4 regions of the Aquabacterium sp. A08 genome follow, and region 3 is predicted to be linked to each of the others. Evidence: predicted binding sites of a transcription regulator. Region 3 holds the regulator's gene; each other region holds the start of a gene.
What was found. The regulator sigma-54, encoded in region 3, starts transcription at its own class of promoters, with help from an activator protein. The targets are predictions, from matches to a motif close to TGGCANGNAANCTGCTTT.
Positions count from the first base shown of each region.

Region 1: the regulator sigma-54 is predicted to act here: its motif matches at 2,952-2,969, upstream of HA630_RS16250 (CmpA/NrtA family ABC transporter substrate-binding protein).
Region 2: the regulator sigma-54 is predicted to act here: its motif matches at 2,833-2,850, upstream of HA630_RS21655 (PQQ-dependent methanol/ethanol family dehydrogenase).
Region 4: the regulator sigma-54 is predicted to act here: its motif matches at 3,886-3,903, upstream of HA630_RS13310 (CmpA/NrtA family ABC transporter substrate-binding protein).

Region 1 is NZ_JAAQQT010000666.1:5,376-13,131, forward strand. It holds gene rpsO (30S ribosomal protein S15) at 1-240, opposite strand, end outside; gene tsaD (tRNA (adenosine(37)-N6)-threonylcarbamoyltransferase complex transferase subunit TsaD) at 390-1,436, opposite strand; gene HA630_RS16245 (nitrate regulatory protein) at 1,527-2,807, shown strand; gene HA630_RS16250 (CmpA/NrtA family ABC transporter substrate-binding protein) at 3,123-4,409, shown strand; gene ntrB (nitrate ABC transporter permease) at 4,423-5,337, shown strand; gene HA630_RS16260 (ABC transporter ATP-binding protein) at 5,334-6,161, shown strand; gene nirB (nitrite reductase large subunit NirB) at 6,261-7,756, shown strand, end outside.
Region 2 is NZ_JAAQQT010000705.1:17,044-24,799, forward strand. It holds gene HA630_RS21640 (ABC transporter permease) at 1-712, shown strand, start outside; gene HA630_RS21645 (quinoprotein dehydrogenase-associated SoxYZ-like carrier) at 777-1,622, shown strand; gene HA630_RS21650 (quinoprotein relay system zinc metallohydrolase 1) at 1,619-2,713, shown strand; gene HA630_RS21655 (PQQ-dependent methanol/ethanol family dehydrogenase) at 2,974-4,665, shown strand; gene HA630_RS21660 (c-type cytochrome) at 4,779-5,111, shown strand; gene HA630_RS21665 (hypothetical protein) at 5,160-5,921, opposite strand; gene HA630_RS21670 (hypothetical protein) at 5,925-6,449, opposite strand; gene HA630_RS21675 (hypothetical protein) at 6,463-7,077, opposite strand; gene HA630_RS21680 (hypothetical protein) at 7,081-7,756, opposite strand, start outside.
Region 3 is NZ_JAAQQT010000692.1:42,589-50,344, forward strand. It holds gene HA630_RS19785 (class I SAM-dependent RNA methyltransferase) at 1-1,041, opposite strand, end outside; gene rpoN (RNA polymerase factor sigma-54) at 1,094-2,695, opposite strand; gene lptB (LPS export ABC transporter ATP-binding protein) at 2,706-3,467, opposite strand; gene lptA (lipopolysaccharide transport periplasmic protein LptA) at 3,464-4,102, opposite strand; gene HA630_RS19805 (thiol:disulfide interchange protein DsbA/DsbL) at 4,230-4,874, opposite strand; gene HA630_RS19810 (SPOR domain-containing protein) at 4,985-5,620, opposite strand; gene argS (arginine--tRNA ligase) at 5,635-7,308, opposite strand; gene HA630_RS19820 (DUF2237 family protein) at 7,326-7,694, opposite strand; gene HA630_RS19825 (metal-dependent hydrolase) at 7,691-7,756, opposite strand, start outside.
Region 4 is NZ_JAAQQT010000637.1:3,829-11,584, reverse strand. It holds gene pnp (polyribonucleotide nucleotidyltransferase) at 1-686, opposite strand, end outside; gene rpsO (30S ribosomal protein S15) at 908-1,174, opposite strand; gene tsaD (tRNA (adenosine(37)-N6)-threonylcarbamoyltransferase complex transferase subunit TsaD) at 1,324-2,370, opposite strand; gene HA630_RS13315 (nitrate regulatory protein) at 2,461-3,741, shown strand; gene HA630_RS13310 (CmpA/NrtA family ABC transporter substrate-binding protein) at 4,057-5,343, shown strand; gene ntrB (nitrate ABC transporter permease) at 5,357-6,271, shown strand; gene HA630_RS13300 (ABC transporter ATP-binding protein) at 6,268-7,095, shown strand; gene nirB (nitrite reductase large subunit NirB) at 7,195-7,756, shown strand, end outside.

The DNA of each region.
Region 1 (7,756 bases), on a different contig from region 3:
CAGCGCCAGGTAGCGGTCGGCGTCCTTGGACTTCAGGTAGTCCAGCAGCTTGCGGCGGCGGCTCACCATCTTCAGCAGACCGCGGCGACCGTGGTGGTCTTTGTGGTGGGTCTTGAAGTGGGGGGTCAGCTCGTTGATGCGGGCGGTCAGGATACCGACCTGCACCTCGGGGCTGCCGGTGTCGTTGGCGGCGCGGGCATTGGCGGCAATCACTTCGGCCTTGGCGGCTTGAGAAATCATGAGAATTTTCCTAATGTGGACATGCATCCCGTCGCAGGTGGCCCAACGGTGCCAGAGGCATCGGGGTTTGCCGCTACGGGCGTGAATTGCCTGCGATAAAACAAGCAACCATGGATTATAGCCGGAGACGAGAGCGCAGCCTAACGCCCTCAAACCACCGACAGCTCGGCCAGCGGCCAGCGCGGTTTCACGTCGAAGCTGTAGCAGCGCGCCTCGGCCGGCACCAGCCCCGCCTGGACCCGCATGCCGGCGGCCAGTGCGATCATGGCGCCGTTGTCGGTGCACAGGTGCAGTTCGGGGTAATGCACCCGCACGCCGCGGCGCTGGCAGGCCGCGTCCAGCTGCGCCCGCAGCAGGCGGTTGGCACCCACGCCGCCGGCCACCACCAGCCGGCGCAGGCCGGTCTGCTGCAGCGCTGCCAGCGACTTTTTCACCAGCACCTCGACGATGGCGGCCTGCGTGGCAGCCGCCAGGTCGGCGCGGCGGGTGTCCAGGTCGGCACCGAGTTTTTTGGCCTGGGTCAGCACCGCCGTTTTGAGGCCGGCGAAAGAAAAATCCAGGTCGCCGCTGTGCAACAGCGGGCGCGGCAGCTTGAAAGCGTCGGCCTGGCCCTGTTCGGCCAGTCGCGCCAGCGCCGGGCCACCCGGGTAACCCAGGCCCAGCAGCTTGGCGGATTTGTCAAAAGCCTCGCCGGCGGCGTCGTCGATGGTTTCGCCCAACAGCGCGTAGCGGCCCACGCCGTCCACGCGCATCAGCTGGGTGTGGCCGCCCGAAACGAGCAGGGCGACAAAGGGAAACTCGGGCGGGTCGGCACTGAGAAAGGGCGACAACAGGTGGCCTTCCAGGTGGTGCACTCCCAGGGTGGGCCGCCCCAACGCCGCGGCCATGGCGCAGGCCACCCCGGCCCCCACCAGCAGCGCGCCGGCCAGGCCGGGACCGCGGGTGTAGGCCACCAGCTCGACCTCGGCCAGCGCGCGCCCGGCCTGCGCCAGGGTGGCTTCGGTCAGCGGCAGCACGCGGCGGATGTGGTCGCGGCTGGCCAGCTCGGGCACCACGCCGCCGTAGGCCCGGTGCATCTCGATCTGGCTGTGCAGCGCGTGGCCCAGCAGGCGCGGCACCCCGCCCTGCCCGGCGGCGGCCTCGACCAGCGCCACCCCGGTTTCGTCGCACGACGATTCGATTCCCAATATCAACATGCCGCCAGTGTACGGCGGTGCACAATAGCGGGGTAAACCCTGAGCGGCACCCGGTGCCCGCAGGCCCACGAACGCCCACCCCTGGCCCCGATGAAAACCGGTTTGAGCTTCCTGATGGCCGCCAAGCAGTGCGAGATGGCGGACCTGCGGCAACTGCAGCAGACCAGCGCGCTGGTGCGGGTGACCTCGCGCATGATCCACGAACTGCAGCGCGAGCGGGGCCTGAGCAACCTGTTCCTGGGCTCGCGCGGCGAACGCTTTGGCGAGGCCCTGCGCGGCCAGACCGGCGCCAGCGACGCCACCGCAGTGGAGTTGCGCGCCGCCTTTGACGGCCTGGACACCGGCGCCGGCCGGCACGACAACGGCGCCCGGCTGTTCAGCCGCATCGCCTACGTGCTGCACGGCCTGGGCGCCCTGCCGGGCCTGCGCAGCGGCATCGCGGCCCTGCAGTGGACGCCTGCGCGCGCCACGGCGGCCTATGGGCAGCTGATCGCCGGGCTGCTGGCGGTGGTGTGCGAAGCGGCCGACACCGCCAGCGACCCCGCCATTTCACGCCTGCTGGTGGCGCTGTTCAATTTCATGCAGGGCAAGGAATTCGCCGGGCAAGAACGCGCCACCGGCGCGGCCATGTTCGCCAGCGGCGCCACCGAACACGATGCGCAGCAGCGGCTGCTGCACCTGATCGACTCGCAGGAACGCTGCCTGCAGGTGTTCAGCGACTTTGCTAGCCACGACACCCGCAGCCTGTGGCGCGAGTGCCAGCGCGCCTCGGCCCTGGTGGAGCTGGAACGGATGCGCCGCCTGCTGGGCACCGCCAGCGTGGGCGGGCCGCTGAACACCCAGCTGAGCCAGCCCTGGTTCGACTGCTGCAGCCAGCGCATGGACGAGATGCGGCTGGTGGAGAACCAGATGACGCAGGAGCTGCTGCAGCGCTGCGCCACACAACTGGCCGCCACCGACCAGGAACTGCAACACCTGCAGGAGCTGCAGGCCCGGCTGGACGGCCCGCAGGCCAGCGCCGGCACCGACCCGGCGGTGCTGGAGCAGTTTTTCCACGACGCCCGCCCCTCGGGCACCGCCCCGACCCAGCCGGTGGGTTCGCAGCTGGAGCGCTCGGTGCTGGACATGGTGCAGGCTCAGGCCCAGCGCCTGCAGTCCATGGCCGACGAGCTGGACACCGTGCGCGCCAGCCTGAACGAGCGCAAGGTGATCGAGCGCGCCAAAGGCCTGCTGATGGCCCACCGCCAGCTCAACGAAGAAGCCGCGCACAAGGCCATGCGCCAGATGGCGATGAGCCAGAACAAACGCCTGGTGGACGTGGCCGAGGCGGTGCTGGCCATGCGCGACGTGCTGGCGGCAAGCGGCCGCTGACACACCCACGCACCGACTCAGTGCCTCGGCGCACCGCGGCGCGCACGGCACGCACCGCCGCGGCCCATCGCGCCGGCGGAGGCGCCGGGGGCGTCGGTCTTTTCTGCCCTGGCAACCTCTGGAAATCGACCGCTGGCTTTCACCTGGCACGGCTTCTGCTAGAGGGTTGACAGCGATTTGAGCCAACGGCGGCACGAATCGACGTCTTCCCGGACACATGGACAACGGCGTCCATCGCCCACTGGTTGGCCCAGTGGTGCGGTGGACGCCGTTTTTCGTGGGCCCGGGCCTTGAAGTCCCGCTCCAGGAGTTGTCATGCCCCACACCCCCTCCACCGCCGCAACGGCCCTGCCCCCGACCGACCGCCCCGCCACCCCCAACCGCCGCGCCTGGCTCCAGCAGGGTGCGGCCCTGACCGGCGCGGCGCTGTTCTCCAGCCTGGGGCACCACGGCGTGTGGGCCGCCGGCTCCGACGCCCCGGAAAAGAAAGAGGTCAAGATCGGCTTCATCCCGCTGACCGACTGTGCCAGCGTGGTCATGGCCTCGGTGCTGGGCTTCGACCAGAAGTACGGCGTCAAGATCATCCCGACCAAAGAGGCCAGTTGGGCCGGCGTGCGCGACAAGCTGGTCAACGGCGAACTGGACTTGGCCCACGTGCTCTACGGCCTGATTTACGGTGTGCACCTGGGCACCGCCGGCCCCAAGAAGGACATGGCGGTGCTGATGAACCTGAACCACAACGGCCAGGCCATCACCCTGAGCAAGGCGCTGGCCGGCCAGGGCGCGGTGGACGGCCCCAGCCTGGCCAAGGTGATGGCGCAGAAACCGCGCGAATACACCTTCGCCGGCACCTTCCCCACCGGCACCCACGCCATGTGGATGCACTACTGGCTGGCGGCCGCGGGCATCAACCCGCTGTCGGGCGCCAAGCTGATCACCGTGCCACCGCCGCAAATGGTGGCCAACATGCGCATCGGCAACATGGACGGCTTCTGCGTGGGCGAGCCCTGGAACCACCGCGCGATCATGGACGGCATCGGCATCACCGCCAACACCACCCAGGACATCTGGAAAGACCACCCAGAAAAGGTGCTGGGCACCACCAGCGAATTCGTGAGCAAGTACCCCAACACCACCCGCGCGGTGATGATGGCGGTGCTGGAGGCCAGCCGCTGGATCGACGCCGGCCTGCAGAACAAGCTGAAGATGGCCGAAACGGTGGCGCAGAAGAGCTACATCAACACCAGCGTAGACGCGATCAACCAGCGCATCCTGGGCCGCTACCAGAACGGCCTGGGCAAGACCTGGGACGACCCGAACCACATGAAGTTTTTCAACGACGGGTTGGTGAACTTCCCCTTCCTGAGCGACGGCATGTGGTTCCTGACCCAGCACAAGCGCTGGGGTTTGCTCAAGAGCCACCCCGACTACCTGGGTATCGCCAAACAGGTGAACCGGGTGGACCTGTACAAGTCGGTGGCCGGCGCCATGGGCATCGGCGTGCCCAAGGACGTGCTGCGCAGCAGCAAGTTCATCGACGGTGTGACCTGGGACGGCAAGAACCCGGCCCAGTACGCCGACGGTTTCAAGATCAAGGCCTGAGGAGGGTTGCACCATGGTCAGCGCCGTGTTTCACGCCCCGCTGGAGTCGGCGCCGCCGGCGTCCAGCCCTTCTGCCCTTCACCCCCAAGCCGGCGCTGCGCCGGTGGTGGCGGCCGCCACGCCGCCCGCGCCGCGTGCCGGCTTCGACGCGTCGGCCCTGGCCTGGGCCGTGGTGCCCCCGGTGCTGGGCCTGGCCCTGCTGGTGGGCCTGTGGTACTTGGTGTCGGTGTCCACCGGCAGCAGCATCCCGACCCCGCTGGACACCTGGACGCAGGCCGTGGCGATTTTTTCCGACCCCTTCTACCGCAACGGCCCGAACGACCAGGGCGTGGGCTGGAACGTGCTGATGTCGCTGCAGCGCGTGGCCATGGGCTTCGGCCTGGCCGCGCTGGTGGGCATTCCGGCGGGCTTTGCCATCGGCCGCTTCGATTTTCTGAGCCGCATGTTCAACCCGCTCATCAGCCTGCTGCGCCCGGTCTCGCCGCTGGCCTGGCTGCCGATCGGCCTGCTGGTGTTCAAGGGCGCCAACCCCGCGGCGATCTGGACCATCTTCATCTGCTCCATCTGGCCGATGGTCATCAACACCGCGGTGGGCGTGCAGCGCGTGCCGCAGGACTACATGAACGTGGCCCGCGTGCTCAACCTGAGCGAGTGGAAGATCGTCACCAAGATCCTGTTCCCGGCGGTGCTGCCCTACATGCTGACCGGCGTGCGCCTGGCGGTGGGCACGGCCTGGCTGGTGATCGTGGCGGCCGAGATGCTGACCGGCGGCGTGGGCATCGGCTTCTGGGTCTGGGACGAGTGGAACAACCTGAACGTCACCAACATCATCGTGGCGATCTTCGTCATCGGCATCGTCGGCCTGCTGCTGGAACACGCCCTGATCCAACTGGCCACGGCCTTCACGTTCGAAGAGGTGAAATCATGAGCGACAGCAAGTACATCCGCATCGAAGGCGTGGCCCAGACCTTCAAGACGAAAAAGGGCCTGTTCCCGGCGCTGCGCGACATCGACCTGACGATCGCCAAAGGCGAGTTCGTGGCCCTGATCGGGCACTCGGGCTGCGGCAAGTCCACCTTGCTCAACCTGATCGCCGGTCTGACCAGCCCGACCCAGGGGGTGCTGCTGTGCGCCGGGCGCGAGATCGCCGGCCCCGGCCCGGAGCGCGCGGTGGTGTTCCAGAACCATTCGCTGCTGCCGTGGCTGACCTGCTTCGACAACGTCTATCTGGGGGTGGAGCGGGTGTTCGGCTCTGGGGCGCGCAGCACCGGTCAGAAGGCCGAAGGCAAGGCCCAGCTGACCGAACGCACCCACGCCGCGCTGGCCCTGGTGGGGCTGACGCACGCGGCGCAGAAGCGCCCAGGCGAAATCAGCGGCGGCATGAAGCAGCGCGTGGGCATTGCCCGCGCCCTGGCCATGGAGCCCAAGGTGCTGCTGATGGACGAGCCCTTCGGCGCCCTGGACGCGTTGACCCGCGCCAAGCTGCAGGACGAGCTGCTGGACATCGTCGCCCGCACCCAAAGCACGGTGGTGATGGTGACGCACGACGTGGACGAAGCGGTGCTGCTGTCCGACAAGATCGTGATGATGACCAACGGCCCCGCCGCCACCATTGGCGAGGTGCTGACGGTGGACCTGCCACGCCCGCGCCACCGGGTGGAACTGGCCGAAGACCCGGCCTACCTGCACTGCCGCAAGGCGGTGATCGACTTCCTTTACACGCGCCAGGCGCACGTGGAAAAGGCCGCCTGACCGAGCCCGGTCACCCCCCCCGAAACCCCAGCGAACCACGGCCGGTCGGACACCGGTCGGGGGGTCGCTCACCCCTGAATGTGGAGTTGGAGCTGCGCCATGGACATGCGAGTCGAACCCAAAAGCAAAATGAAACTGGTGATGGTGGGCAACGGCATGGCCGGCGTCCGGGCGCTGGAGGAGCTGTTCAAGCTCGCCCCGGACCTGTACGACATCACCGTCTTCGGCGCCGAGCCGCACCCCAACTACAACCGCATCCTGCTGTCGCCGGTGCTGGCCGGCGAGCAGACGCTGGAGGAGATCGTCCTCAACGACTGGTCCTGGTACCAGGAGCACGGCATCACCCTGCACGCCGGCTGGACGGTGACCGCGGTGGACCGCACCCGCCGCCTGGTGCACGCCCGCAACGCCCAGGGCCAGACCCAGAGCGTGGCCTACGACCGGCTGGTGCTGGCCACCGGCTCCAACCCCTTCATGCTGCCCATCCCCGGCAAGGACCTGCCGGGCGTGCTGGCCTACCGTGACATTGCAGACACCCAGGCCATGATTGATGCGGCCACGGTGCACAAACACGCGGTGGTGATTGGCGGCGGCTTGCTGGGCCTGGAAGCCGCCAACGGCCTGATGAAACGCGGCATGGAGGTGACGGTGGTGCACGTGGGCCCCTGGCTGATGGAGCGCCAGCTCGACGAGGTGGCGGGCCAACTGCTGCAACAGTCGCTGGAACAGCGCGGCATGAAATTCCTCATGGGCGCACAGACCCAGGCGCTGCTGGCCAACGACAGTGGCCGCGTGGCTAAGGTGCAGTTCAAGGACGGCAGCACCGTGCCCGCCGACCTGGTGGTGATGGCCGTGGGCATCCGCCCCAACACCGCGCTGGCCGAGAGCATGCACCTGCACGTGAACCGCGGCATCGTCGTCAGCGACACGCTGCAGACCGTGACCGACCCGCGCATCTACGCCGTGGGCGAATGCGCGGCGCACCGCGGCATCGCCTACGGCCTGGTGGCGCCGCTGTTCGAGCAGGGCAAGGTGCTGGCCAACCACCTGGCCGAATTCGGCATCGGCCGCTACACCGGCTCGCTCACCTCGACCAAGCTCAAGGTCACCGGCATCGACCTGTTCAGCGCGGGCGATTTCATGGGCGGCGAAGGCACGGAAGAAATCGTGATGAGCGACCCCTTCGGCGGTGTCTACAAGAAGCTGGTGATCAAGGACGACCAGCTGGTGGGTGCCTGCCTGTACGGCGACACGGTGGATGGCGGCTGGTACTTCAAGCTGCTGCGCGAAGGCCGCAAGGTGCACGACATCCGCGACAAGCTGATGTTCGGGGAATCGAACATCGGCGACGCGGGCCACGCGGGGCAGAACAAGGCCGCGGCCATGGCCGACAGCGACGAGGTCTGCGGCTGCAACGGTGTGACCAAGGGCACCATCTGCAAGGCCATCAAGGACAAAGGCCTGTTCACGCTGGATGAGGTGAAGAAGCACACCAAGGCCAGCGCCAGCTGCGGCTCCTGCACCGGCCTGGTCGAGCAGATCCTGATGGCCACGGTGGGCGCCGGCTACTCCGCCACGCCGAAGAAGAAGGCCAT
Region 2 (7,756 bases), on a different contig from region 3:
GGTGCGGCCGCTGCTGTGGTTCGTGGTGTTCGCGGCTGGATTCCACAACGTGTTCGGCGTGGCCATCATCCCGCCGTACGAGACCTACATCGAATACAAGGTCTACATGGTGCCCGGCCTGCTGGGCATGATCGCGCTGTTCAACGGCATGCAAAGCTCGCTGTCGCTGGTGTACGACCGGGAAATGGGCATCATGCGGCTGCTGCTGACGGCGCCACTGGCGCGCGGCTGGCTGCTGGGCTTCAAGCTGCTGGCGGGCACCACGCTGTCGCTGGTGCAGATGGTGGTGTTCCTGGGCATCGCCTGGGCCTTCGGCGTCACCTTCCCGCCGCTGCACCTGCTGGCCGCGCTGCCGGTGATGGTGGGCGCCGCCGTGCTGCTGGCCTCGCTCGGTCTGATGCTGTCGGTGTACGTGCGCCAGCTAGAAAACTTCGCCGGCACGATGAACTTCGTCATTTTCCCGATGTTCTTCATCAGCCCGGCGCTGTACCCGCTGTGGAAGCTGGAGGAGGCCGGCGCGCTGTGGCTGCACACCCTGGCCCGCTACAACCCCTTCACCCACGCGGTGGAGGCCATGCGCTTTGCCCTGGAAGGGCAATGGAACGGGCCGGGTCTGGCGGTGCTGCTGGGCGGCACGCTGGTGTGTTTCGCACTGGCCCTGCGCGGCTACGACCCGCAACGCGGCTGGATCCGCCAGCGCGGCGCCCCCTGAAGCCGGGGCGGGCCGGCCCCGCCCCCTCAAGCATCTGAAACACAAATAAGCACAGGAGACGACGATGCCCCCCACCCCACCCCCCCACGGCCCCGACCGCCGCCGCTGGCTGCGCGACACCGCCTGGCGCCTGGGCGCCGTGGGTGCCGGCGGCCTGGGCTGGACCGCGCCGGCCCAGGCCCAGACCGACCACACCGGCGGCGACCCGCTCGGCTCCATGCAGTGGCCGGTGGTGAAACGCAAGTTCATGGGCGACGAACCGGCCCGCTTCAGCCCACTGGTGCAGATCAAGGGCCCGCCGTTTGCCGAAGACGCAATGAACGTGCCGGTGCTGCTGGACGCGCGCGCGCTGGCCCGCAGCGGCGCAGCCATCGACCGCATCGTGGTGGTGGCCGACCGCAACCCGGTGCAGCAGGTGCTGACCTTCGAGCCGCACCGGGCCCTGCCGGTGCTGGCCTTTCGCTTCCGGCTGGAGCAGGGTTCGCCCCTGCGCGCCCTGGTGCGCACCCGCGACGGCCAGTGGCACGTGGGCCAGACCTGGGTGAACGCGGCCGGCGGCGGCTGCACCGTGCCCGGCGCCACCCGCGCCGACGGCAGCTGGAGCCAGACCCTGAACCAGGTGCAGGCGCGTTTTTTCCGCAATGTCCTGGACGGCCAGGGCACCCGCCTGCGCCTGCGGGTGATGCACCCGATGGACACCGGCCTGGTGGCCGGCATCCCAGCCTTCCACATCGAGGAACTGGTGCTGCGCGACAGCGCCGACCAGGTCTGGTGGCGGCTGGAGCTGCACGAACCGGTGTCGGAAAACCCGCTCATCACCTTCGAGCTGGCACAGACGCCCCCCGGCACGCTGGTGCTGCAGGGGCGCGACAACAACGGCAACCGCATCCACCACGAGGTGACGGCATGAGGGCCACCGCACACGGCCCCGCAGGCCGCACAGTACCGCTGCCGCACCGCGCCACGGGCTGGCGCCCGACCGGCTGGGCCGCCGGGCTGGCCTGGGCCTGCACCGCCGGGCTGGCCTGGGCGCAGGCGCCGGCACCCACCCCGCCCCTCGCAGCGGCCACGGCCACTGTGGCCCAGCCCGACGCCACCCGGCTCGACCACGGCCTGCGCCCGCGCGCCATCGCCCCCAACACCTGGGTCATCGAAGGCGCGGTCGCCGACTTCGGCCGCGCCAACGGCTGCAACATCATCAACACCGGCTTCATCGCCACGCCGGCCGGGGTGATCGTGGTCAACACCGGGCCGGGGCGGCTGTACGGCGAACAGCAGCGCCAGGCGATCGCCCGCGTCACGCCGCTGCCGGTGGTGCGGGTGCTCAACCTCAACCTGCACCCCGACTATTTTTTTGGCAACCAGGCCTACGGCGACGTGCCGACCGAAGCCCTGCCCGGCAGCATCCGCGGCATGCGGGCCGAAGGCCAGGCCTACGAGGACAACCTGTTCCGCCTCTGCGGCGACTGGATGAAAGGCACCGAGTCCACCCCGGCGCGGCAGGCGCTGCAGCCGGGCGTGTTCGAGTGGGGCGGCCACCGGCTGGAACTGCTGCGCCTGAGCGGCCACACCGACGACGACCTGGTACTGATCGACCACAGCACCGGGGTGGTGTTTGCCGGCGGGCTGGTGTTTGCCGACCGGGTGCCGACCACGCCACACGCCCGCCTGGTCGACTGGCAGGCCAGCCTGGAACGCCTGCGCCAGCGCGCCAGCGCCCTGCCGCTGCGGGTGATGGTGCCCAGCCACGGCCCGGTGCACACCGACCTGCGCGGCCTGGAACAGACCCGGGACTGGCTGCAGTGGCTGGCACACACCCTGAGCGACAGCGCCCGCGCCGGCCTGGACCTGGGCGAGGTGCTGGCCTTGCCGATTCCCCCGCGTTTTGCCGGCTGGGCCGCGTTGCCGGCGGAGTACGTGCGCTCGGTCACCCACCTCTACCCCCAGCACGAACTGGCCGCCTTGCGCGGCCAGCCGGCCCCGGGTGTCACAGGGCGTTGATCCAAAGTGGAACACCCTGTGACAACCCGCGCGGGGGGCGTTGCAACACTGTCACCACCGCCGGGGTGACGGGGCCGCGGCGGCGCGCCAAAACCCCGGGTAAGCCCTAGGCCCGGGCTTGGCACGCAATTTGCCCCATGGTGCCCGACACGTGGCAGTGGCGCAGAGGGCGCCCCGGCCCAACGGTCAATCGACATCCATGCCCATCCACAGACAGCAGGAGACTGAACGTGAAAAGAAAACTTTTGAGCATTCTGGTGATGGCCGCGGCCGCCCAGGTCGGCGCCCAGGTCACCAACGACATGATCGCCAAAGACGCCACCACCACCGACAACGTGTTGAGCTGGGGTTTGGGCACGCAGGGTCAGCGCTTCTCGCCCCTGGCCGACATCAACGCCAAGACCATCAACCGCCTGGTGCCGGTGTGGTCCATGTCCTTCGGTGGTGAAAAGCAGCGCGGCCAGCAGTCGCAGCCCATCATCCACGATGGGGTGATGTACGTCACCGCCTCCTACTCGCGCATCTACGCGGTCGACACCAAGACCGGCAAGAAGCTGTGGAAGTACGAGCACCGCCTGCCCGAGGGCATCATGCCCTGCTGCGACGTGATCAACCGCGGCGCCGCCATCCACGGCGACCTGGTGATCTTCGGCACCCTGGACGCCCAGCTGGTGGCCCTGAACCGCAAGACCGGCCGCGTGGCCTGGCGCGAAAAAATCGACGACTACGCCGCCGGCTACAGCTACACCGCGGCCCCGCTGATCGCCGAAGGCCTGCTGCTGACCGGCGTGTCCGGCGGCGAGTTCGGCGTGATCGGCCGCGTGGAAGCGCGCGATCCGCAAACCGGCAAGATGGTCTGGACCCGCCCGGTGGTCGAAGGCCACATGGGCTACAAGGACGGCAAGGAAAACGGCATCACCGGCACCACCAACGCCACCTGGCCGGGCGACACCTGGAAAACCGGCGGCGCGGCCACCTGGCTGGGCGGCACCTACGACCCGAAAACCGGCCTGGCCTACTTCGGCACCGGCAACCCGGGCCCCTGGAACAGCCACGTGCGCAAGGGCGACAACCTGTACTCGGCCTCCACCGTCGCCATCGACGTGAAGTCCGGCCAGATCAAGTGGCACTACCAGAACACCCCCAACGACGGCTGGGACTACGACGGGGTCAACGAGTTCGTGACCTTTGACATGGACGGCAAGCGCGTCGGCGGCAAGGCCGACCGCAACGGCTTCTTCTACGTCAACGACGCGGCCACCGGCAAACTGGTCAACGCCTTCCCCTTCGTCACCAAGACGACCTGGGCCACCGGCATCGACCTGAAGACCGGCCGCCCCAACTTCGACCCGGACAACCGCCCGGGCGACCCGACCGCCGCCGGCGGCGACGGCTCCAAGGGCAAGGCCGTGTTCTCGGCCCCGGGCTTCCTGGGCGGCAAGAACCAGATGCCCATGGCCTACAGCCCCAAGACCGGCCTGTTCTACGTGCCCACCAACGAGTGGGGCATGGAGATCTGGAACGAGCCCATCACCTACAAGAAGGGCGCGGCCTTCCTGGGCGCCGGCTTCACCATCAAGCCGCTGTACGACGACTACATCGGCTCGCTGCGCGCGGTCAACCCCAAGACCGGCAAGATCGAATGGGAAGTCAAGAACGAAGCCCCGCTGTGGGGCGGCGTGCTGACCACCGGCGGCGACCTGGTCTTCTGGGGCACCCCGGAAGGCTACCTGAAGGCCGCCGACGCCAAGACCGGCAAGATCGTGTGGCAGTTCCAGACCGGCTCCGGCGTGGTGGCCCCGCCTGTGACCTGGAAACAGGACGGCGAGCAGTACATCACCGTCGTCTCCGGTTGGGGTGGCGCGGTGCCGCTGTGGGGCGGTGAGGTCGCCAAGAAGGTCAACTTCCTGGAGCAAGGCGGCTCCGTGTGGACCTTCAAGCTGATGAAGTGATGTGAACGTCTCCGTGCCGGGGTGCGACGTCCGGCACGGACCTTGACGGCACCGCAGACTGCTGTGGTTTGGTCTGCGGTGCCTTTTTTGTTTCCGAATTTCGAGTTGTCCCGATGAACACCTTGTTGACCGCCGCCGCGGCCCTGGCCTTGAGCGCCGCCCTCGCCCCTGCCCACGCCAGCCTCGACCTGAACAAGGCCACCGAACTGGCCAAGGCCAGCGGCTGCTATTCCTGCCACGCCCCGGACGAAAAAATCGTCGGGCCCTCGTTCAAATCCATTGCCAACAAGTACGCCGGCGAGGCCGACGCCGCCGCCACCCTGGCGCAGTCGGTGCAAAACGGCTCGCGCGGCAAATGGGGCCGTGTGCCCATGCCGCCGCACGGCAGCCTGAGCCCGGCCGACCTGAAGCTGCTGGGCGGCTGGGTGCTGACCTTCAAGGACTGAACCCAGACCCCATGGCACCCGGCCTGGGGCAGGCCGGTGCCCGGTGGGTCAGCGCAGCAGTTCCGCGCTGACCACGCCCCCGATGAAGAAGCCGGCCGGCACCACCTCGCGCCGCTCCCACTTCACCAGCCCCACCCCACGGCAGTACCACTCGCGCCCGGTGAGGGGCACATCGCTGAACCCGTTGACCGGGTCGGTGTAGAGGTTGAGCTGCCCCACCCCTTCCACCCGCAGACAGGGCTGGAAACGCCCCGCCGGGGTGTCCACCGCATCGTCCACCGCCGCGATGCGCCATTGCATGTTCAGCCGGTGGGTGTGGCGCAGTTCGCGCGGGTATTCGTTGCGGCGCTCCAGCAGGTAGGGCACGGTGGGGCTGCTCCATTCGGTGCCCACCGCGTAGGGGGCCTTGAGCACCCAGCGCGGCGGGTCGTCGGCCTGGGGCTGGTCGTCGACCTCGGCGCGCACCGCCACGCGCTGCACGCCGGCGTCGCTGGCTTTCAGGTAAAACTCCACCCCGGCCGAATGGTGGCGCACCGCCACCGGGGCGTCGTCCCAGGTGGCGGTGCCGCGCACGGTCTGGGTCCAGACCTCGTCGCGGACCACGCCGTCCACCTCGTAACGCACCTGATAGGTCTGGTGGTGGCCGGCGTCCAGCGGGAACCAGCCGTCGCCCGGGGTCGGCCCGCACGCCGACAGGCCCAGGCCGGCGCCAACGGCCAGCAGCGCCGCGACGCGCCCTGGCGCCCGCCTGTCAGGGGCGAAGGGGCCAGAACCGCGAACGGCAGGCGTTGCAGGGTGGAAGGTACGCATGGCTCACTTCTCCGGCAGTTGGGCGCGGGGCACGTCGCTGAGGCGGATCTCCAGGTCCTGGTTGCCCGCCGGGCGCAGCCAGGTGGACCCGGACGGGCCGCGCCGCGGCGTGGTGGTGCCCATTTGCGCGTTGCCGTCGCGGGCCTTTTTCAGCCCGTCCTCCAAAATACCGCGCAGGTCCTTCTGGTAGGCCAAGCGGTAGGCGCGCGGCATCTCGACCAGCTTGCCGCCCTCCACCGGGTGCACCCACAGGAAGATGGCGCCGTCGTGGCCCCTGGCGGGCACCGGCTCGTCGAACACCGCGGACAGGAACACGAACTTGGGGGGCAAGCGGTCCACGCTGGGCCAGCCCGACACGCCGGTGAAGGTCTGCTGCGCCAGCACATAGAAGCCGCTGACCAGCGCAATGCCCGCCAGCTTGACCCAGACCGGCCAGCGCGTGGCCAGACAGAGCACGAGCAACAGAAACGCCAACAGGGCGTACAACACGCCCAGGATGAGCAGTTGCGAGGAAACGGCGGGGATCATCGGTGCGTCCTTGTCATTTCAGGCCCACGGTGTCGACCAGGGTGTAGGGTTCGGTGCTCAGGCCTTCGACGCCCCCGGCCTCGTTCAGGGTGAAGCGTACCAGCGTGCGCTCCTGGCCTTTGGCGCCGATGCGCGTCTGGCCGGTGTAGAGGATGTCGGCCTGCGGGTTGACCTTGACCACCGCCACCGACACGTCCACCGGCTGCTGGTCGCGGCTGTCGTAGTAGTGGGCGTTGACCACGTACTCGCCCGGCATCAAGCCGCGCAGGGTGGCGATCTCCTGGCGGATGGGGTTGGTGATTTCGCGCCCGTTGACGATGACGGTGTTGTTCTTGGCGCCGCGGTCGTCGCGGTCCAGGTGCATCAGGCCGGCGTCGCGCTGGCGGAACCACAGCACGTTGCCCTGCGGGTCGCGCACCCAGGTGTCCACGTCGTTGGGGTTGTTGTCGGGCCAGGACACGGTGATGATGAACTCGGCCTTGGCCGGGATGTCGCCTTTTTTGCGCGCTTGGGGGTTGAAGGCCAGCATCGCGATCACGAAACAGAACACGAACGCGATCAGGATGTTGAACAGCATGTCGTAGAACGGGTCGGCCTCGGTGTCGCGGGCCGGTCTGCCGATCGCCATGCCTCAGCCTCCGCGCTGGCGTTCGCCCAGGGCCAGGATGTCGGCCACCAAAGCGTCGGCGTGGCGGTCCAGGCGCATCAGTTGCAACCCCAGCAGGATGTTGCCGGCCAGGCCGGTCATGGTGGTCAGCAGGGCAATGCCCAGGCCACCGGTCAGGCTCTTGAGCAGCTGCGCCGACTGGCTCGGGTCGAAGCTCTGCATCTGCCCCAACTCCAGCGCCAGCACCGAAAACCCGATCACCTTGCCCAGCAAGCCCAGCTTGAGCTGGATGCCGTTGAACCACCAGGCCATCTCGTGCGGGCCGTGGCTGGCTTCGGTGAGCAGATCGCGCGCCACGCCCACGTCGGTGCCGCGCTGGCGCACCGCCTCCAGGTAGGCATGGGCCCAGCGCCGGTCGATCGGGGCACCGGTCTGCCCCACCCGGCCGGCCACCCCATCCGCAGGGCACAGGGCAGCGGCATCCACGGCAGTGTCACCCGCGGCCGGCCAAGGCGCCGGCCAGGCCAGCAAGGCCTCGCGCTGGCGCCCCAGGTGCCAGGCGCGCACGCCCACCCAGCCGGTGCAGGCGGCAAACAGCAGCACGATCACCAGGGTCAGGCCAGTCGGGTCGGCCTGCAGCAGCATGGCCCACACGCCGCGTTGGTACAACAGCCAGGCACCGGCCAGCAACAGGCCGGCG
Region 3 (7,756 bases):
GCCCTCGGCGAACTGGGCGGTTTCGCGGGCGCGGGTGGCCGCGCGCTGGCCGGCCACGCCGGCGGCGGCGATGCGCTCGCCATAGGGCGGGTTGAGCAGCATCACCCCCGGCGTGGGGCTGGGCGGCAGGCGCTGCAGGGCGTCGCCGCCGCGCAGTTCCAGCGCGGCCATGACGCCGGCGCGCTCGGCGTTGCGGCGCGCGAAGTCCACCATGCGGAAGGCGACGTCGCTGCCGAAGATGAAGGGCGCGGTGCCGGGCGGCAGCGGCCGCTCGGCGGCTTGCGCTTCCTGTTTGAGCGCCTGCCAGACGTGGGGCTGGTGCGGCAGCAGTTTCTCGAAGGCGAAGCGGCGCAGCCGGCCGGGCGCCAGGTTGAGCGCCACCTGCGCGGCCTCGATCAGCACCGTGCCGCTGCCGCAGCAGGGGTCGTACAGCGGCACCGGGCGGCCTTGTTCGTCCCAGCCGGTCCAGCCGGTGGCGGCGATCATGGCGGCGGCCAGGGTTTCCTTCAGCGGCGCGTCGCCCTTGTCCTCGCGCCAGCCGCGCTTGAACAGCGGTTCGCCCGAGGTGTCGATGTACACCGACACGTCCTCGTGCGTCAGGTGGGCGAACACGCGCACGTCGGGCCGGGCGGTGTCCACGCTGGGGCGCTCGCCGCGTTTGTCGCGCAGTCGGTCGCAAATCGCGTCTTTGACGCGCAGCGCGGCGAAGTTCAGGCTTTTCAGCGGGCTGTGCTGGGCGGTGATCTCGACCTTGAGGGTGCGCTGCGGGGTGAACCAGATTTCCCAGGCCACGCCGGCGGCGGCGCCGTACACGTCTTGTTCGCTGCGGTAGGGCTGGCGCGCCAGGCGCACCAGCACGCGCTGGGCCAGGCGGCTGTGCAGGTTGAGCTGCTGCGCCTGGCGCCAGCTGCCGGCGAGTTCCACGCCGGCGCGGCCGACGCGCAACTCGCCCGCGGGCACGCCGGTGATGCGTTGCACCTCGTCGGCCAGGTAGGTTTCCACGCCGGCGGCGCAGGGCAGGAACAGGGTGAGGGCGTTCATGGCGAACTTTCGGGTCGGTGGGGGCGCGTCGGCGGGGCGGCGCGCCCGGGGGTCACAGGGCCTTGCGCAGGTTGGCCGGCGCGATGCGCAGCGACTCGCGGTACTTGGCCACGGTGCGGCGCGCGCACTCGATGCCTTGTTCCTTGAGCATGTCGGAAATCTGGTTGTCGCTCAGCGGCTTTTTGGCGTCCTCGCCGGCCACGAACTGCTTGATCAGCGCGCGCACCGCGGTGCTCGACGCGTTGCCGCCGGTTTCGGTGCCCAGCGCCGAGCCGAAGAAGTACTTCAGCTCGAAGGTGCCGAAGGGCGTGGCCATGTACTTGGCGGTGGTCACGCGGCTGATGGTGGATTCGTGCAGCCCGAGTTCGTCGGCGATCTCGCGCAGCACCAGCGGGCGCATGGCCAGTTCGCCGTGCAAAAAGAAGCTGCGCTGGCGTTCGACGATGGCGCTGGCCACGCGCAGGATGGTGTCGAAGCGCTGCTGGATGTTCTTGATGAACCAGCGCGCCTCCTGCAGCCGCTGCTGCATGCCCTGGGCGCTGTCGCCCTTGTGGCCGCGCATGGCGTTGGCGTAGACGTCCTGCACGCGCAGGCGCGGCATCACCTCGGGGTTGAGCTGCACCTTGAAGCCGCGGCCTTGGGGCGTGACGATGACGTCGGGCACCACCACGTTGCGCTCCACGTTGGCAAAACGCCGGCCGGGTTTGGGTTCGAGCCGGGCGATCAGCGCGAGCGCGGCCTTGACCACCTCGTCCGTGCAGCCGCACAGGGTGGCCAGGCGCTTGACGTCGCGCTTGGCCATCAGCTCCAGCGGCTGTTCGCAGAGGGCCAGGGCGGCGCGGGCCTCGGGGCTGTTGCGCAGCTCCAGGATTTGCAGCGTCAGGCATTCGGCCAGGTGGCGCGCGCCCACGCCGGCCGGCTCCATGTGCTGCAGCCAGTGCAGCACGGTGTGCAGCAGCTGTTGCAGTTCTTCGGCGCGGGCCAGCCGTTCGTCGCCGTACAGGGCGCGGCCGCGGGCCTGTTCTTCCTGCGCCAGGATGGCCTCGGCCAGTTCGGGCAGGGGGTCGGCCAGGTAGCCGTCGTCGTTGAGCGACTCGATCAGGAAGTACAGCGCGGCGCGCTCGTCGTCGTTCAGGCGCAGCGCCAGGGCCTGCTGGTGCAGGTGGGCGGCCAGGCTGACGTGTTCGCTGGCCAGGTCGGCGGCGCTGGCGGTGTCGTCGTCGGCCGCGCCGTTGCGCGGCGGGGCGTCGCCGCCCCATTCGCTGTCGTCGGCGCGCAGCTCCACGGTGCCGTCGCCGTCCCAGCTATGTTCGACCGGGGCGCTGTCCTCGCCGCCGCCTTCCGCGGCTGGGCTGGTGTCGTTGCCGTCGCCGGGGGCGTCGGCGCTGCGTTCGCGCGGGGCGGGGGCGGCAGGCTCGGTGGCCCACTCGCTCACCTGGTCGCCCAGGCTCACCGGCGCGTCGGCCTGGTCCAGGCCAAAGTCCTCGCGCTCGGCGGCTTCCTGTTCGCGCTCCAGGAACGGGTTCTCGTCGAGCATCTGCTCGACCTCCTGCGCCATTTCGAGCGTGCTCAGCTGCAGCAGCCGGATCGACTGTTGCAGCTGTGGCGTCAGCGCCAGGTGCTGCGAAACGCGGAGGGACAGGCCTTGCTTCATGCGCCCGGCCTCACATGCGGAAGTGCTCGCCGAGGTAAACCCGGCGCACGTCGGCGTTCTCCACGATCTCGGCCGGGGTGCCCTGGGCCAGCACCCGCCCGTCGCTGATGATGAAGGCGTGGTCGCAGATGCCCAGCGTTTCGCGCACGTTGTGGTCGGTGATGAGCACGCCGATGCCGCGCGACTTTAGGAAGCCGATGATGCGCTGGATCTCGATGACGGCGATCGGGTCGATGCCGGCGAAGGGTTCGTCCAGCAGCACGAAGCGCGGGTTGGTGGCCAGCGCCCGGGCGATTTCCACCCGGCGCCGTTCGCCGCCCGACAGGGCCGGCGCCGGCGAGTGGCGCAGGTGCTGCACGTGCAGGTCTTCCAGCAGGCCGGTCAGGCGCTGCTCGATCTCGGCCTTGGGCAACGGGCGGCCAGCGGCGTCGGTCTGCAGCTCCAGCACGGCGCGCACGTTCTGCTCCACCGTCAGCTTGCGGAAGATGGAGGCCTCCTGCGGCAGGTAGCCCAGGCCCATGCGCGCGCGGCGGTGGATGGGCAGGCCCTGGATGGACTGGCCGTCGAGGGAAATGTCGCCCGCGTCGACGCGCACCAGGCCGACGATCATGTAGAACGAGGTGGTTTTGCCGGCGCCGTTGGGGCCGAGCAGGCCGACCACCTCGCCGCTGTGCACGGTGAGCGAGACGTCTTTGACCACCGGACGGCGGCCATAGCTTTTCTGCAGCCCGCGCACCTGCAGCTGGCTGGCGGGGGCGGCGGCCCCGGTCACGGGCGGGACTCCAGGCGCGGGCTGGGTTGCAGTCGGGGGGGCGGTGTGCCGGCCGCGTCGGCGTTGCCGGCGGCGGGGTTGGGCGTCAGCATGGCGCGCACCCGGCCACCGGGGTTGTCGGGCGAGCGGCTGGCGCCGCCGGCGTCCACCGTGAACACCTCGGTGCGGTTGTCGTAGACGATGGTGCCGCCGCTGGTCTGGTCGCTCAGGGTGGCGCCGCGGTAGCGGCGCAGCACCGCCTGGCCGATGAACTTCACCGTGTCGGCCTGGCTGTCGTAGTCGATGCGCAGCGCTTCGCCCTCGATGAACTCCTCCAGCCCCTCGCGCTTCTGGCGGAAGAAGGCGCGCTGGCCCTCGCGTCCCAGCACGGTGCTGAACTGGTTGTTCTGGGCGTCCTGGAGCACGTCCACCTGCTGGCCGCGGATGACGATGCTGCCCTTGGTGATGACCACGTTGCCGGTGAATACGCTGGTCTGGCGTGCGTCGTCGTAGCGCAGCGCGTCGGCCTCGATGTTCATGGCTTGGAGGCGGTCGGCGCGCTCGGCCAGGGCCGGGGCGGACAACCCGCCCGCCAGGGCCGCGGCGAGCAGCGCGGCGCGCAGGGCCCGGGCGTGGCGTGGTGGGGTGGTGGTCATGATCGGCACGAAAATTGCATTTGCAGGGTGTGTGCCGATTGTAGCCACAGCGCCCGCGGGCACAAGCCCGGGCCACGCGGCGGGTCGCGGTGGTGGGCCGGCCGCACGGTGGCGCGGCCGGCGCGCTTCAGCCCTTGCGCGCTTCCTGGATCAGCGCGTTGGCCACGGTCAGGGTGCGCGCGGCCTGGCCCGGCACGTAGTAGCGCCCGGCGATGCCCAGCGACGGCGTGGCCTCGACCTCGTAGGCGTCCTGCAGCTGGTTCGCGCGCTTGACCTTGCCCGCCACCCCGAAGGAGTTGAAGGTCTGGGTGAACTGGGCCTGGTTCAGCCCCTGCGCCGCGGCCCAGGCAATGATGGCGTCGGCGTTGTTCAGCCGCACCCGGTCCTGGTGGATGGCCTTGAACACGCGGTCGTGCAGGGCGTCGAGCTGGCCCAGCGCCTCCAGGGTGAAGTAGAGCCGCTGCAGGGGCTCGAAGGAGGCGTTGAAGCCCACCGGAGAGCGCCGCGCCACCACGTGGCCGGGCACGGTTTTCATCCAGTCCTTGAAGGCGGGCTCGAAGTTGTAGCAGTGGACGCAGGTGTAAGCGAAGAACTCGATCACCTCGACCTTGCCGGCCGGGGCGTCCACCGGGGCAGGGCGGGCCAGGCGGCGGTAGTCGCTGCCTTCGCGCAAGCCGCTGCCCTGGGCCCAGGCGGCGGTGGGCAGCCAGGCGCCCAAGGTGCCGGCGGCGGTGGCGCCCAGCACGGCGCGGGAAAAGTCTCGTCTTTGCATGGTGGCTTCACTCCGTGGATCGGTCGCGGGGCCGTCTCGGCCCGGCTCTGGGGTTGGGGCGCCGTCGCCGCGGGAAAGTTCCGGGGCGATACAGCTGGTCACAAGCCGGTTCAGCGCTGGACGCGCACCAGCGCGGTCTCCACGCCTTGGGCCTTGAGGCGTTCCTGCTGGGCCTCGGCGTCGGCCTTGGCGGGGTAGGGGCCCAGGCGCACGCGGAACACCGGGCGGCCGGCCTGTTCGCGCTCGCTGACCTGGGCGGCAAAGCCCAGCATGGCCAGGCGGGCGCGCTGGGCTTCGGCCTCGTCGGGGCCGCGGAAGGCGCCCACCTGCACGAAGTAATGGAAGGGGTCCACCGCCGGCGGCGCCTCGACCGACGCCACCGGGCCGGGGCTGCCGGCGCGGTCCTGGATCAGGGCGCCCAGCGGGTCGGCGGGTGTGGACGGCGCCGGCGCGGGGGCGGCCGCCGGTGGCGTGGCAGCAGCCTGGGCGTCGGCGGGAGTCACGGCGGCGGGCGGGGCCGGTTTGGTCGACAGCGCGGCGTTGGGGTTCCAGTCCTTGTTGCGCTCGGCCTCGATCGCGTCCTGCCCGGGTTTGCGCTGCACGCCGCGGTCCACCAGCGGCACCGGCACCTTGGTCACGTACACCGCCACGGCCAGGGCGGCGCCCAGGCCCACCAGCAGGCCGATGATGAAGCCCAGCAGGGTGCCGCCGCGCAGGGCACGGGGGGGGCGGGGGGTTTGCGTCATGGGGGGCTTTCGGTTCACATCTTCTGTGGCGCGCTCACGCCGAGCACGGCCAGGCCATTGTGCAGCACCCGGGCGGTGGCCGCGACCAGGGCCAGGCGCGCGCGCTTGACGGCCTCGTCCTCCACCAGGATGCGTTCGGCGTCGTAGTAGCTGTGGTACGCGGCGGCCAGTTCGCGCAGGTAGAAGGTCACGTCGTGCGGGGCGAAGTCGGCCGCGGCGGCGCTCAGCATCTCGGGGTACTTGGCCAGTTGCAGCATCAGGGCCTGGGCCTGCGGGCCTTCCAGGGCCGACAGGTCGGCGTCTTGCAGGCTGGCGACGTCGCCGCCCCAGCTGGCCAGCACCGAGCAAATGCGCGCGTGGGCGTACTGCACGTAGAACACCGGGTTGTCGTTGTTCTGCTGGATGGCCAGGTCCACGTCGAAGGTGTATTCGGTGTCGGGCTTGCGGCTGAGCAGGAAGAAGCGCACCGCGTCGGCGCTGGTCCACTCGATCAGGTCGCGCAGGGTGACGTAGCTGCCCGCGCGTTTGGAAATCTTCACTTCCTCGTCGCCGCGCACCACGCGCACCATGGTGTGCAACACGTAGTCGGGGTAGCCCTGTGGAATGCCCACGCCGGCGGCCTGTAGGCCGGCGCGCACGCGGGCAATGGTGCCGTGGTGGTCGGTGCCCTGGATGTTGATGACCTTGCTGAAGCCGCGTTCCCACTTGGTGATGTGGTAGGCCACGTCGGGCACGAAGTAGGTGTAGCCGCCGTCGCTCTTGCGCATGACGCGGTCTTTGTCGTCGCCGTAGTCGGTGGACTTGAGCCACAGCGCGCCGTCCTGCTCGTAGGTCTTGCCGGCGTCGATCAGCTTTTGTACCGCCTGCGCCACGCGGCCGCTGGTGTACAGGCTGGACTCCAGGTAGTACTGGTCGAACTTCACCTGAAAGGCCTGCAGGTCCAGGTCTTGCTCGTGGCGCAGGTAGGCCACGGCGAACTGGCGGATGCCGTCGAGGTCGTTCACGTCGCCGCTGGCGGTGAATTCCCGGTCGTCGGCTTTCACCGTCTTTTTGGCGAGGAAGTCGTTGGCGATGTCCTGGATGTACTCGCCGTTGTAGGCGGCCTCGGGCCATTCGGCGTCGCCGGGCTTGAAGCCTTGGGCGCGCAGCTGGGTGGAGTTGGCCAGGGTTTCGATCTGCACACCCGCGTCGTTGTAATAGAACTCGCGGTGGACGTTCCAGCCCTGCGTCTCGAACAGGTTGCAGAGGGCGTCGCCCAGCGCGGCCTGGCGGCCGTGGCCCACGTGCAGCGGGCCGGTGGGGTTGGCGGACACGAACTCGACCAGCACGCGTTGGCCGTTGCTGGGTTGCTGGCCAAAGGCGGCACCCGCGGCCAGCACCTCGCGCACCACTTGCTGTTTGGCGGCGGGCTTGAGTTTGATGTTCAAGAAGCCAGGGCCGGCGATGTCGAGCGCGTCCACCCAGCGCTGGAAGGCGGGGGTGGCCTGCAGGGCGTCCACCAGCTGCTGGGCCAACTGGCGCGGGTTGGCCTTGAGCGGCTTGGCCAGCTGCATGGCGGCGGTGCAGGCGAAGTCGCCGTGGCTGGCCTGCTTGGGGTTTTCGAACGCGGCCTTGCTGCCGGCGCCGGGCGAGAGGGTTTCCAGCTCGGCGGCCAGGGCGGCGAGCAGTTCGTGTTTGACGGAGAGCATGGGGTGGGATTTTAGGCTCAGGCCTTCACCCAGGCGTGGGCTTTCAGGTCGTCCAGCGCCACGTGCTCCAGGGCGCGCGCGTGGCAGCTTTCCAGCACCACCGGCGGGGCGCAGCCGGCGTCCAGCGCTTCCTGCCAGCGCAGCGCGCACAGGCACCAGCGGTCGCCCGGCTTCAGGCCGGGGAAGCGCCACTGCGGCCGGGGGGTGACGAGGTCGTTGCCGCGCGCCTTGGAAAACGCCAGAAATTCGGCCGTGACCCGGGCGCAGACGACGTGGGAGCCGGTGTCGTCGGGGCGGGTGTGGCAGCAGCCGTCGCGCAGGTAGCCGGTCAGCGGGTCGTAGGAGCAGGCGCGCAGCGGCGTGCCGAGGACGTTGAGGGCGGTCATGGCGTGCGGGGAGTGGGGTGGAGCGGTAAGGTGGCGTCCACCGGTGCGGGGTGTCCCGTGCC
Region 4 (7,756 bases), on a different contig from region 3:
CCGGCGTCACGCACCAGTTCGTTGATGGCGGCGATGGCGATGTTGCCCTGCTCGTGGCCAAACACCACGGCGCCCAGCATGATCTCTTCGCTCAACTGCTGGGCCTCGGACTCCACCATGAGCACGGCGGCCTCGGTGCCGGCCACCACCAGGTCCATCTGGCTGTTCTTGCGCTCGGTCTGGCCCGGGTTCAGCACGTATTCGCCGTTGATGTAACCCACGCGAGCGGCGCCGATGGGGCCGTTGAACGGGATGCCCGACACCGACAGGGCGGCGCTGGTGGCGATCATGGCCGCGATGTCGGCGTCCACCTCGGGGTTCAGCGACAGGGTGTGGATGACCACCTGCACTTCGTTGAAGAAGCCCTCGGGGAAGAGCGGGCGGATCGGGCGGTCGATCAGGCGGCTGGTCAGGGTCTCGAATTCGGACGGGCGGCCTTCGCGCTTGAAGAAGCTGCCCGGGATCTTGCCGGCGGCGTAGGTCTTCTCGAGGTAATCGACGGTCAGCGGGAAGAAGTCCTGACCGGCCTTGGCTTCCTGCTTGGCCACCACGGTGGCCAGGACCACGGTGCCCTCGATGTCGAGCAGCACGGCGCCGCTGGCCTGGCGGGCGATTTCGCCGGTTTCCATGCGGACCGTGTGTTGGCCCCACTGGAAGGTTTTGGTGACTTTGTTGAACATGGTCATGGTGTGCTCCTGGGTGTTCGGGCGCAGACAACGGCGCCCAGGGTGGGGAGCGCCCTCTTCAGAACACGATGCCATTCCAGCGGGCCTGCGGACGGGCACAAGCCCGTTGGAATGACACAGCTTCGCTCTGAACGGCGGCAACTCCGGTGAAAAAAGCAAAAAACGCCTGGGGCGGCTGAGCTACCCAGGCGTTTGGCGGGTTCAGTGCTTCGGCAAACCGATTACTTGCGCAGGCCCAATTTCTGGATCAGCGCCAGGTAGCGGTCGGCGTCCTTGGACTTCAGGTAGTCCAGCAGCTTGCGGCGGCGGCTCACCATCTTCAGCAGACCGCGGCGACCGTGGTGGTCTTTGTGGTGGGTCTTGAAGTGGGGGGTCAGCTCGTTGATGCGGGCGGTCAGGATACCGACCTGCACCTCGGGGCTGCCGGTGTCGTTGGCGGCGCGGGCATTGGCGGCAATCACTTCGGCCTTGGCGGCTTGAGAAATCATGAGAATTTTCCTAATGTGGACATGCATCCCGTCGCAGGTGGCCCAACGGTGCCAGAGGCATCGGGGTTTGCCGCTACGGGCGTGAATTGCCTGCGATAAAACAAGCAACCATGGATTATAGCCGGAGACGAGAGCGCAGCCTAACGCCCTCAAACCACCGACAGCTCGGCCAGCGGCCAGCGCGGTTTCACGTCGAAGCTGTAGCAGCGCGCCTCGGCCGGCACCAGCCCCGCCTGGACCCGCATGCCGGCGGCCAGTGCGATCATGGCGCCGTTGTCGGTGCACAGGTGCAGTTCGGGGTAATGCACCCGCACGCCGCGGCGCTGGCAGGCCGCGTCCAGCTGCGCCCGCAGCAGGCGGTTGGCACCCACGCCGCCGGCCACCACCAGCCGGCGCAGGCCGGTCTGCTGCAGCGCTGCCAGCGACTTTTTCACCAGCACCTCGACGATGGCGGCCTGCGTGGCAGCCGCCAGGTCGGCGCGGCGGGTGTCCAGGTCGGCACCGAGTTTTTTGGCCTGGGTCAGCACCGCCGTTTTGAGGCCGGCGAAAGAAAAATCCAGGTCGCCGCTGTGCAACAGCGGGCGCGGCAGCTTGAAAGCGTCGGCCTGGCCCTGTTCGGCCAGTCGCGCCAGCGCCGGGCCACCCGGGTAACCCAGGCCCAGCAGCTTGGCGGATTTGTCAAAAGCCTCGCCGGCGGCGTCGTCGATGGTTTCGCCCAACAGCGCGTAGCGGCCCACGCCGTCCACGCGCATCAGCTGGGTGTGGCCGCCCGAAACGAGCAGGGCGACAAAGGGAAACTCGGGCGGGTCGGCACTGAGAAAGGGCGACAACAGGTGGCCTTCCAGGTGGTGCACTCCCAGGGTGGGCCGCCCCAACGCCGCGGCCATGGCGCAGGCCACCCCGGCCCCCACCAGCAGCGCGCCGGCCAGGCCGGGACCGCGGGTGTAGGCCACCAGCTCGACCTCGGCCAGCGCGCGCCCGGCCTGCGCCAGGGTGGCTTCGGTCAGCGGCAGCACGCGGCGGATGTGGTCGCGGCTGGCCAGCTCGGGCACCACGCCGCCGTAGGCCCGGTGCATCTCGATCTGGCTGTGCAGCGCGTGGCCCAGCAGGCGCGGCACCCCGCCCTGCCCGGCGGCGGCCTCGACCAGCGCCACCCCGGTTTCGTCGCACGACGATTCGATTCCCAATATCAACATGCCGCCAGTGTACGGCGGTGCACAATAGCGGGGTAAACCCTGAGCGGCACCCGGTGCCCGCAGGCCCACGAACGCCCACCCCTGGCCCCGATGAAAACCGGTTTGAGCTTCCTGATGGCCGCCAAGCAGTGCGAGATGGCGGACCTGCGGCAACTGCAGCAGACCAGCGCGCTGGTGCGGGTGACCTCGCGCATGATCCACGAACTGCAGCGCGAGCGGGGCCTGAGCAACCTGTTCCTGGGCTCGCGCGGCGAACGCTTTGGCGAGGCCCTGCGCGGCCAGACCGGCGCCAGCGACGCCACCGCAGTGGAGTTGCGCGCCGCCTTTGACGGCCTGGACACCGGCGCCGGCCGGCACGACAACGGCGCCCGGCTGTTCAGCCGCATCGCCTACGTGCTGCACGGCCTGGGCGCCCTGCCGGGCCTGCGCAGCGGCATCGCGGCCCTGCAGTGGACGCCTGCGCGCGCCACGGCGGCCTATGGGCAGCTGATCGCCGGGCTGCTGGCGGTGGTGTGCGAAGCGGCCGACACCGCCAGCGACCCCGCCATTTCACGCCTGCTGGTGGCGCTGTTCAATTTCATGCAGGGCAAGGAATTCGCCGGGCAAGAACGCGCCACCGGCGCGGCCATGTTCGCCAGCGGCGCCACCGAACACGATGCGCAGCAGCGGCTGCTGCACCTGATCGACTCGCAGGAACGCTGCCTGCAGGTGTTCAGCGACTTTGCTAGCCACGACACCCGCAGCCTGTGGCGCGAGTGCCAGCGCGCCTCGGCCCTGGTGGAGCTGGAACGGATGCGCCGCCTGCTGGGCACCGCCAGCGTGGGCGGGCCGCTGAACACCCAGCTGAGCCAGCCCTGGTTCGACTGCTGCAGCCAGCGCATGGACGAGATGCGGCTGGTGGAGAACCAGATGACGCAGGAGCTGCTGCAGCGCTGCGCCACACAACTGGCCGCCACCGACCAGGAACTGCAACACCTGCAGGAGCTGCAGGCCCGGCTGGACGGCCCGCAGGCCAGCGCCGGCACCGACCCGGCGGTGCTGGAGCAGTTTTTCCACGACGCCCGCCCCTCGGGCACCGCCCCGACCCAGCCGGTGGGTTCGCAGCTGGAGCGCTCGGTGCTGGACATGGTGCAGGCTCAGGCCCAGCGCCTGCAGTCCATGGCCGACGAGCTGGACACCGTGCGCGCCAGCCTGAACGAGCGCAAGGTGATCGAGCGCGCCAAAGGCCTGCTGATGGCCCACCGCCAGCTCAACGAAGAAGCCGCGCACAAGGCCATGCGCCAGATGGCGATGAGCCAGAACAAACGCCTGGTGGACGTGGCCGAGGCGGTGCTGGCCATGCGCGACGTGCTGGCGGCAAGCGGCCGCTGACACACCCACGCACCGACTCAGTGCCTCGGCGCACCGCGGCGCGCACGGCACGCACCGCCGCGGCCCATCGCGCCGGCGGAGGCGCCGGGGGCGTCGGTCTTTTCTGCCCTGGCAACCTCTGGAAATCGACCGCTGGCTTTCACCTGGCACGGCTTCTGCTAGAGGGTTGACAGCGATTTGAGCCAACGGCGGCACGAATCGACGTCTTCCCGGACACATGGACAACGGCGTCCATCGCCCACTGGTTGGCCCAGTGGTGCGGTGGACGCCGTTTTTCGTGGGCCCGGGCCTTGAAGTCCCGCTCCAGGAGTTGTCATGCCCCACACCCCCTCCACCGCCGCAACGGCCCTGCCCCCGACCGACCGCCCCGCCACCCCCAACCGCCGCGCCTGGCTCCAGCAGGGTGCGGCCCTGACCGGCGCGGCGCTGTTCTCCAGCCTGGGGCACCACGGCGTGTGGGCCGCCGGCTCCGACGCCCCGGAAAAGAAAGAGGTCAAGATCGGCTTCATCCCGCTGACCGACTGTGCCAGCGTGGTCATGGCCTCGGTGCTGGGCTTCGACCAGAAGTACGGCGTCAAGATCATCCCGACCAAAGAGGCCAGTTGGGCCGGCGTGCGCGACAAGCTGGTCAACGGCGAACTGGACTTGGCCCACGTGCTCTACGGCCTGATTTACGGTGTGCACCTGGGCACCGCCGGCCCCAAGAAGGACATGGCGGTGCTGATGAACCTGAACCACAACGGCCAGGCCATCACCCTGAGCAAGGCGCTGGCCGGCCAGGGCGCGGTGGACGGCCCCAGCCTGGCCAAGGTGATGGCGCAGAAACCGCGCGAATACACCTTCGCCGGCACCTTCCCCACCGGCACCCACGCCATGTGGATGCACTACTGGCTGGCGGCCGCGGGCATCAACCCGCTGTCGGGCGCCAAGCTGATCACCGTGCCACCGCCGCAAATGGTGGCCAACATGCGCATCGGCAACATGGACGGCTTCTGCGTGGGCGAGCCCTGGAACCACCGCGCGATCATGGACGGCATCGGCATCACCGCCAACACCACCCAGGACATCTGGAAAGACCACCCAGAAAAGGTGCTGGGCACCACCAGCGAATTCGTGAGCAAGTACCCCAACACCACCCGCGCGGTGATGATGGCGGTGCTGGAGGCCAGCCGCTGGATCGACGCCGGCCTGCAGAACAAGCTGAAGATGGCCGAAACGGTGGCGCAGAAGAGCTACATCAACACCAGCGTAGACGCGATCAACCAGCGCATCCTGGGCCGCTACCAGAACGGCCTGGGCAAGACCTGGGACGACCCGAACCACATGAAGTTTTTCAACGACGGGTTGGTGAACTTCCCCTTCCTGAGCGACGGCATGTGGTTCCTGACCCAGCACAAGCGCTGGGGTTTGCTCAAGAGCCACCCCGACTACCTGGGTATCGCCAAACAGGTGAACCGGGTGGACCTGTACAAGTCGGTGGCCGGCGCCATGGGCATCGGCGTGCCCAAGGACGTGCTGCGCAGCAGCAAGTTCATCGACGGTGTGACCTGGGACGGCAAGAACCCGGCCCAGTACGCCGACGGTTTCAAGATCAAGGCCTGAGGAGGGTTGCACCATGGTCAGCGCCGTGTTTCACGCCCCGCTGGAGTCGGCGCCGCCGGCGTCCAGCCCTTCTGCCCTTCACCCCCAAGCCGGCGCTGCGCCGGTGGTGGCGGCCGCCACGCCGCCCGCGCCGCGTGCCGGCTTCGACGCGTCGGCCCTGGCCTGGGCCGTGGTGCCCCCGGTGCTGGGCCTGGCCCTGCTGGTGGGCCTGTGGTACTTGGTGTCGGTGTCCACCGGCAGCAGCATCCCGACCCCGCTGGACACCTGGACGCAGGCCGTGGCGATTTTTTCCGACCCCTTCTACCGCAACGGCCCGAACGACCAGGGCGTGGGCTGGAACGTGCTGATGTCGCTGCAGCGCGTGGCCATGGGCTTCGGCCTGGCCGCGCTGGTGGGCATTCCGGCGGGCTTTGCCATCGGCCGCTTCGATTTTCTGAGCCGCATGTTCAACCCGCTCATCAGCCTGCTGCGCCCGGTCTCGCCGCTGGCCTGGCTGCCGATCGGCCTGCTGGTGTTCAAGGGCGCCAACCCCGCGGCGATCTGGACCATCTTCATCTGCTCCATCTGGCCGATGGTCATCAACACCGCGGTGGGCGTGCAGCGCGTGCCGCAGGACTACATGAACGTGGCCCGCGTGCTCAACCTGAGCGAGTGGAAGATCGTCACCAAGATCCTGTTCCCGGCGGTGCTGCCCTACATGCTGACCGGCGTGCGCCTGGCGGTGGGCACGGCCTGGCTGGTGATCGTGGCGGCCGAGATGCTGACCGGCGGCGTGGGCATCGGCTTCTGGGTCTGGGACGAGTGGAACAACCTGAACGTCACCAACATCATCGTGGCGATCTTCGTCATCGGCATCGTCGGCCTGCTGCTGGAACACGCCCTGATCCAACTGGCCACGGCCTTCACGTTCGAAGAGGTGAAATCATGAGCGACAGCAAGTACATCCGCATCGAAGGCGTGGCCCAGACCTTCAAGACGAAAAAGGGCCTGTTCCCGGCGCTGCGCGACATCGACCTGACGATCGCCAAAGGCGAGTTCGTGGCCCTGATCGGGCACTCGGGCTGCGGCAAGTCCACCTTGCTCAACCTGATCGCCGGTCTGACCAGCCCGACCCAGGGGGTGCTGCTGTGCGCCGGGCGCGAGATCGCCGGCCCCGGCCCGGAGCGCGCGGTGGTGTTCCAGAACCATTCGCTGCTGCCGTGGCTGACCTGCTTCGACAACGTCTATCTGGGGGTGGAGCGGGTGTTCGGCTCTGGGGCGCGCAGCACCGGTCAGAAGGCCGAAGGCAAGGCCCAGCTGACCGAACGCACCCACGCCGCGCTGGCCCTGGTGGGGCTGACGCACGCGGCGCAGAAGCGCCCAGGCGAAATCAGCGGCGGCATGAAGCAGCGCGTGGGCATTGCCCGCGCCCTGGCCATGGAGCCCAAGGTGCTGCTGATGGACGAGCCCTTCGGCGCCCTGGACGCGTTGACCCGCGCCAAGCTGCAGGACGAGCTGCTGGACATCGTCGCCCGCACCCAAAGCACGGTGGTGATGGTGACGCACGACGTGGACGAAGCGGTGCTGCTGTCCGACAAGATCGTGATGATGACCAACGGCCCCGCCGCCACCATTGGCGAGGTGCTGACGGTGGACCTGCCACGCCCGCGCCACCGGGTGGAACTGGCCGAAGACCCGGCCTACCTGCACTGCCGCAAGGCGGTGATCGACTTCCTTTACACGCGCCAGGCGCACGTGGAAAAGGCCGCCTGACCGAGCCCGGTCACCCCCCCCGAAACCCCAGCGAACCACGGCCGGTCGGACACCGGTCGGGGGGTCGCTCACCCCTGAATGTGGAGTTGGAGCTGCGCCATGGACATGCGAGTCGAACCCAAAAGCAAAATGAAACTGGTGATGGTGGGCAACGGCATGGCCGGCGTCCGGGCGCTGGAGGAGCTGTTCAAGCTCGCCCCGGACCTGTACGACATCACCGTCTTCGGCGCCGAGCCGCACCCCAACTACAACCGCATCCTGCTGTCGCCGGTGCTGGCCGGCGAGCAGACGCTGGAGGAGATCGTCCTCAACGACTGGTCCTGGTACCAGGAGCACGGCATCACCCTGCACGCCGGCTGGACGGTGACCGCGGTGGACCGCACCCGCCGCCTGGTGCACGCCCGCAACGCCCAGGGCCAGACCCAGAGCGTGGCCTACGACCGGCTGGTGCTGGCCACCGGCTCCAACCCCTTCATGCTGCCCATCCCCGGCAAGGACCTGCCGGGCGTGCTGGCCTACCGTGACATTGCAGACACCCAGGCCATGATTGATGCGGCCACGGTGCACAAACACGCGGTGGTGATTGGCGGCGGCTTGCTGGGCCTGGAAGCCGCCAACGGCCTGATGAAACGCGGCATGGAGGTGACGGTGGTGCACGTGG